One region of the Pseudoalteromonas sp. G5_S1_54_S4 genome, then DNA from elsewhere that is predicted to be linked to it. Evidence: predicted binding sites of a transcription regulator. Region 1 holds the regulator's gene; the other holds the start of a gene.
What was found. The regulator sigma-54, encoded in region 1, starts transcription at its own class of promoters, with help from an activator protein. The targets are predictions, from matches to a motif close to GTTGGCACGNNNNTNGNNT.
Positions count from the first base shown of each region.

Region 2: the regulator sigma-54 is predicted to act here: its motif matches at 2,498-2,516, upstream of pdsR (proteobacterial dedicated sortase system response regulator).

Region 1 covers NZ_JBQKUL010000048.1:13,801-17,485, forward strand. The annotation lists gene ptsN (PTS IIA-like nitrogen regulatory protein PtsN) at 1-388, opposite strand, end outside; gene hpf (ribosome hibernation promoting factor) at 393-680, opposite strand; gene ACTRWE_RS15745 (RNA polymerase factor sigma-54) at 707-2,206, opposite strand; gene lptB (LPS export ABC transporter ATP-binding protein) at 2,541-3,266, opposite strand; gene lptA (lipopolysaccharide transport periplasmic protein LptA) at 3,263-3,685, opposite strand, start outside.
Region 2 covers NZ_JBQKUL010000025.1:43,444-47,128, forward strand. The annotation lists gene pdsS (proteobacterial dedicated sortase system histidine kinase) at 1-1,626, opposite strand, end outside; gene pdsR (proteobacterial dedicated sortase system response regulator) at 1,620-2,315, opposite strand; gene pdsO (sortase-associated OmpA-like protein PdsO) at 2,542-3,267, shown strand; gene ACTRWE_RS11010 (marine proteobacterial sortase target protein) at 3,294-3,685, shown strand, end outside.

The sequences.
Region 1 (3,685 bases):
AAAATTCTTTATCATTGAGCTTATCAGCAATCGTGGCTAGCGTCTTCAAATGCTGCTGATTATCGCCATCGGGAACAATTAACGCGACAAAAATGTCAACCGGTCGGTTATCAATCGCATCAAAATTAATAGCTGTTTCGCTCACTAAAATCAAAGCAAGGGGCTCTTGAGCACCACTCATGCGACCATGTGGAATAGCAATGCCTCGGCCAATGCCTGTACTTCCAAGCTTTTCTCTTGCAGTTAATGCATTAAGAATATCTTGTTGTGTTAAATAGGGCAGCTTATTGTGAGCCAATTCACTGATAAATTCTAAAATTCTTTTTTTACTATTAAAAAGGACCGCAGCTTTACTGCAGTCCTGACAGATAAGTGAGCTTAGTTTCATAGTGTTAGTGTCGAGCAAGTTTCTCTTTGTGTTTAATTACTTGACGATCTAGCTTGTCAATGAGCGAGTCTATAGCGGCATACATATCTTGATGCTCAGTAGAGGCAAAAATCTCAGCGCCACTAACATGAACGGTTGCTTCAGCTTTTTGGTTTAGTTTTTCTACATCGAGAATAACGTGCACATTCGTTATGTGATCAGTGTGCCTCTGTAACTTCGAAAATTTACTATTTACGTAGTCTCTAAGCGAGTCGGTAATATCTACATGGCGACCAGTTAAATTCAGTTGCATAAACATTTTCCTCTTTGTTGTACGCCTTAAATCAAACTTTTACGTTGATTAGACGGGGGAATAGCTAGAGATTCGCGATATTTTGCAATGGTTCTCCTCGCTACTTTAATTCCTTGCTCTGCCAATATATCTGCAATTTTACTATCACTCAATGGTTTAGCTGAGTTTTCTGCAGCGATTAATTTTTTAATTAATGCACGTATTGCTGTTGATGAACATTCGCCACCATTTTCAGTACTTACATGGCTTGAAAAGAAATATTTAAGCTCAAAAATGCCACGTGGTGTATGCATGTATTTTTGCGTAGTAACACGCGATATAGTCGACTCGTGCATTTCCACCATTTCAGCCACATCGTTAAGCACCATAGGCTTCATAGCCTCAGGACCGTGTTCAAAAAAGGCCTGTTGCTGTTGCACAATACAGTTGGTTACTTTAAGTAGCGTGTCATTTCTACTTTCTAAGCTTTTTATAAACCATTTAGCCTCTTGTAAGTGCGAGCGAATAAACTGGCTATCACCACTTGATTTAACCGTACGCGACATAGCTGCATATTGGCTATTTACTCTGATCTTAGGCATGCTATCTGGGTTTAATTCAACTACCCAACGACCTTTAACTTTTTTAACCGACACATCAGGAATAACGTATTCAGACTCTTCTCTAACAATAGTGTCTGCCGGTTTTGGGCTGAGCGTATGAATCAACGTCATGATTTCTTTAAGCTCATCTTCTTTAAGCTTTGTTTTTTTCATCAACGTGCGATAGTCACGTGCAGCAAGTAAATCAATATGATCGGTTAAGATCATTTTTGTTTCGTTTAAAAAAGGTGTGTCTTTATCAAATTGATTTAGCTGAATACACAAGCACTCTTGTAAACTACGCGCGGCTATTCCCACTGGATCAAATAGTTGAATACGCTTTAGTACCGCTTCTATTTCGTCAAGTTCAACTTCATCTTCGCCGTCGTTTTCTTGGTTAAAGCTTTCTAATATTTCTTCACAGCTAAGGGTTAGAATCCCTGAGTCGTCCACAGCTTCTACAATTGCAATAGCTATCGCTTCATCGGTAGGACTAAACGGCGTCAGTTGAAGCTGCCACATTAAATACTCATGCAGCGTTTCAGTCGAAGAGCCTTGATAAATAGATTCATCTTCTGGCATTGGGCCCGATGAAGAGGCAGGCGCAGCGCTCATATATTCATCCCAAGTAACATCCATAGCCATATCATCGCTAATGGTGTCTTTGGTCATTGCTTCGCCGCTATCTTGCTCATACTCGCTAGGTTTATCGTCAGCTGAGGCACTTAGCGTTAAGTCATCGTTATCGGCTTTTTGTTCGTTTTTACCTGCAGTGTCTTCGCTGTAATCGTGTTCTTCAACTTCAAGCAAGGGGTTGCTATCGAGCGCTTCTTGAATTTCTTGCTGGAGATCCAATGTACTGAGTTGCAATAAGCGAATTGCTTGTTGCAACTGTGGAGTCATTGTAAGTTGCTGGCCCATGCGCAGCTGTAATGATTGCCTCATGTATCTCTAACAATCCTTTTAAATTACGGTCTGTTGACCTTTACGGATTAAAATTTGTTCAAACTAGGGGCGGTTTAATTGCGGCGCGAGGTTTGTAACCTAGTGGGCTAAGTCAAAACCGAGCAACAAAGAGTAAATCGTCCCTAGGCAGAACCCGAAGGGCTGCGCCTGTTTGGCATTGATGCTGCGTTATCGCCTATTTATGGGGAATACCACACCACATAGGCTCTGCCTTGCCTAAATACCAAACAGACTGCTGCAAATTCAACCTTGAAAGGTCAACAGACCTAAGTATGATTAATCTTAGCAGATGCTTAGTGGAATAACACACATATTAGAGCTTGAACTGCTCGCCCAAATAAACATCGCGTACTGTTTTATCGTTTAATACGTATTCAGGAGTGCCTGATGCAATTAACTCCCCATGAGAAACTATGTAGGCTTTTTCACAAACATCAAGTGTTTCGCGCACGTTATGGTCTGTAATAAGTACGCCAATGCCACGGTTTTTAAGATGCTCTATAATCTTTTTAATATCTAATACTGAGATAGGATCAACCCCCGCAAAGGGTTCGTCTAAAAGGATAAATTTAGGGTTTGCTGCTAACGCGCGAGCAATTTCTACGCGGCGACGTTCACCACCTGATAAAGCCATACCTTGACTATCGCGGATATGCTGAATGCTAAATTCATCAAGTAAATTATTTAAGGTATCTTCGCGTTGTTGTTTATTTAATTCTTTACGTGTTTCTAAGATAGCCATTAAGTTTTGATAAACAGTCAGCTTTCTAAAAATAGACGACTCTTGCGGTAAATAACCAATCCCTAAACGCGCTCGGCTGTGCATCGGTAATAAAGTAATATCTTTATCATCAATTGATATTTTGCCTTTATCGCTAGGCACAAGGCCTACAATCATATAAAAAGTGGTGGTTTTACCTGCACCATTAGGGCCAAGTAACCCCACAATACTGCCAGCTTCAACCTCTAGGCCAACGTTTTTTACAACTTCACGACCTTTGTAGCTTTTAGCTAATAGCTCTGCTTTTAATGTGCTCATGGTTGGCCTTTATCATCTTCTTTTTTATTTTCAACAGGGACTAAAATAGTGTGTACACGGTCTGTTGAGTTTTCGTCTTTTTCTGCGCTAATTAACTGCTGCTCGATATCGTAAGTGATACTTTTAGCTGTTATTTTTTGACCTGCTTGAGCAATGCTTGCATCGCCGATTAAGGTTAAAAAACGCAGCGACACATCGTAACGCACTTCATTAGCACTGGCACTCATTATGGTGCCATCAGCTTGTGTTTCTTCAAAATATGCAGGGCTGCCTGTGGCAATTAATAACTGTTTGTTATCGCCTAGGTCATCGCGTTTATGCACTTCTAAACGGTCAGCTGTGATACGGCGATTACCATGAATAATTTCAACATTTTTCTCAAAAATGCCTACGTTTTCTTTTAATTGACCTTCTTGCTT
Region 2 (3,685 bases), on a different contig from region 1:
AATTATTTTTCCTAAGCGCTCAACTCCTTCGCTAGCACGCTCAAGGTATTTTTGACTCAGTTCACTTTGCTGCAAGCTTTGTAAGTTCTCAAGTGATGAACGTACAACCGCAACCGGCGTGCGCAGCTCATGAGATAAGCGCGACGACATATTTTCTAAATAATCGGTATACCCTCCAAGGCGGCTCACTATATTTGAAAAGCTACGCGATAAATCGCCAATTTCGTCATTGGCATCGCTGTAATTTATATGGCCTGTTACCCGCCCTTGTGCATCAATGGCTTGCTCTGCTGTATCGCGTAGTCGCCTAATACGGCTCGATATACGTGAGGCAAAAAAGAACAAAGTGACTGTGCCAATTAACATGACCGCTAAAATCACATTAAACAGTTTTTCCAGCGATTTATTACGCAGTGTGCGCACGCCATTGGTGGTTTCTTCGGCTATAACTGCGCCAATAACCTTATCCTCAATCCAAATAGGATACGCGGCCGATAAAATCACTGCTTTATTGTCGGGGGTGAGTCGCCACGACGATGCGGGTTGGCCTTTGAGTGCTTTGGCTAAATGAGTACCTTGCATTGAAGCAACATCGTGTAAGGTATCTATAAATTCATCTTCAGGACGCGTTAAAATTTTATAATACAAAGGATGTAAATAGGCTTGTTCAAAGCGCTGCCACGCAGTTTTTGGCGCTTGATTTTTTAGCCCATCGGCCCATACGCCATCGGCATTTTGAATACTGCCCGATTGCGCTAATACACGGTGATGATTATCGACCACCCATATGCGACTGCCGCTGTGTCCCATGCCTTTTAATATACGGTTTATTTCAGGGGAGGGCACCAGTACTGAGCCTAAATCATTCGGGTTATTTAAGTTGGATGTAGACATGGTATTGGGTGTTTGGTTTGACTGTTTACTATCAACATCGGCAATGGCAAATCCCAGTTTATTGCCAAGCATACTCAAAGGAAAGCGCAGCTCAAGGTTGTAACCAGTGTCAGTTTGTTTAAAGAAACCCTGAATTTTAGTAAAAGGCATTTTACTGTTGGCATCAAATGCGTTGACCCAGCCATCTTGGCGCGGAGCAATAATATAAGTATTAAATTGTCCATCAGGGTTTTTTAGGCCAATTTTTATGTAATCGTTATTGGTAATGCTGAGGCTGTTTTTAGCACGGTAAATTACAGTGTCATCTGTGACTTTAAATACAGCATATAAGTAATTATCAAACTTACCTACCATGTGCTCAAATGATAAGTCGCTCAGTTGATGGTTATCATTGGCTGCTTGTAAGTAGCGTTTATCATAAAGCCAAAACAGCGATTGATAAGCGTCCCAGTCGTTGAGTTTGCCATCGAGCTGAATCGGGCTTTTTAAATTATAAGCATAGAGATCGCGGCCTTTTACAACTTGGTCTAAAAAGTTGGTTTGTTCGTCAAATAAAGCGGGACGTTCGTGCAGGGCCGTGGCCAGTGCACGTGTAGTGCCTACGAGCGTTTTTTCTTGGCCTTGGCGTAAAAACTTTTCCATTTCCCATACGTACTCGTAGCCTAACCATGGCAACAAAAACAAAAAGCATGAAAGTAGAATAAATTTACTGCGTAGGCCAAATCTCAGCATGTGGGTTGCTCCCACCTGTAGCCCATGCCATACACGGTATCAATGCAGTCAAACTGGCTATCGAGTGCTATAAACTTTTTACGAATGCGTTTTACATGCGAGGTAATGGTACTGTCGTCTACATAAATTTTAGCATCGCTCATTAACTCATTACGGCTTTTAACGTGGCCAGGTCGTTGGGCGAGTGAATGCAGCATCCAAAACTCAGTTACGGTTAAATCAACCAACTGTTGCTGCCAAAGCACCTGCATGCGTTGCGTGTCGAGTGTTAGTTGGCCGCGTGTTATCAGTGCGTTGGCATCGGCGGGTTGCTCTAATGCTTCCATACGGCGAAATAGCGCACCAATACGCGCGGCTAAATGCGCTAAGCTAATATCTTTGGTTAAGTAGTCATCGGCGCCCATGCGCAGGCCGCATACGGTGTCTATTTCGCTGTCGCGAGCGGTTAAAAAAATAATTGGTAAGGTTTTAGAAAGTGAACGCAGTGTTTGGCACAGTAAAAAGCCGCCATCTATTTCATGGCCTAAGCCAATATCAACAATGGCTAAATCGGGGAGTGCTTCTTTAAAAGCTACTTCTGCTTGAGGGCGGTTTTCATAACCACTTACCTGATAGCCTTGAGCGCTTAGCATTTCTATGTAGTTTTCGCGAATGGCGGTTTCATCTTCAACGATAGCTATTTTTTTCATTTTTTAATTACTCATATTGACTTAGGCGCACTATAGCGAAGTTTTTGCGCTAAGTAAGGTTAAAAACACAATTGCCATTTTTTTGCCACAATTGCTCAGCAGTTTGCCATTTTTACTCCCCTTTATTGCTACTTCATGGTGTTTTAATACAGCTATTGAAATTACCAATACAACGCAAGTGCCAACCAATAGCTTGCCAACCATTATTAATAGTAAGGAATAGACCATGAAGAAAACATTAATCGCACTCACACTTGTTAGCACTTTTTGTACGCCAGTATTTGCTGCGGATACCCCATCAAAAGAAGCAAAAAAAGAAACAATTGTTGGCCTGAGCACCGGTGCCATTATTGGTGGTGTTGTTGGTGGGCCAATCGGCGCGTTTGTAGGCGCATTTGCTGGTGGTTTGATTGGCGATGCCAAGGTGGCTGAGCAAACCATTGCTGAGCAGCAGCAAGCTTTAACTGTAATGGCAGAGAAAACCAACGACTACCAACACGTACTTAATCATAACAGTCACCTAGAGGCGCAACTTGAACTACTGGCGCAGCAGAATGAGCAACTAACGCAATCACAGCTTAATAATTTATTGGCAATGACAGTGCAATTTAAAACAGGCTCTAGCGATATTGCTCCACATTTTGCCAAGCAGCTTGATCAATTGGTAGCGTTATTAAAAAGCCAACCGCAACTCGCACTCGATTTAAGTGGCTTTGCCGATCAGCGTGGTGCAGAGCAAGCGAACTTATTACTTTCAAAAGCCAGAGTAAACGCCGTACAAAGTTACTTAATTAAACAGGGAGTAAGCCATACACGTTTAAGCGCACAAGCATTTGGCGAGCAACAAAGCATAGCAAATAGTAACACCCTTGAAGATAACTTTTTTGACAGGCGCGTTACCCTGACCACCCGTGCGCTTAATCAAACGACTAATCAAACAGCAAGCAATTAATCGCAAGGCGTTCGATGGAGTGATTTATGTTGAGTAAACCCACCAAAGTGCTTACCAAGGTAAGCCTTTTTATTTTTATTATCATTGTGCTTTTGGCCAGCTTTAAAAACCATGCGCAGTCGCCAAAACTATCCTTGTTTGATAGCCAAGGAGTGGCGGTAAACCCTGGGGTTATTTTAAAAAGCGATGCGAAAATGACCCTAACAGGACTAATTAATCATGTTGTAGTAACGCAGCACTACATAAATGAAAATCCTTTTGCAGTAAATGCACGTTATGTATTTCCTTTACCCGATGAAAGCGCCGTGCAAGCAATGACCATGCGCATTGGCGAGCGAGTTATTAAAGGTAAAATAGCAAAAAAACGCCAAGCTGAAAAACAGTACCAAGCTGCCAAAAAAGCAGGCAAACAAGCTTC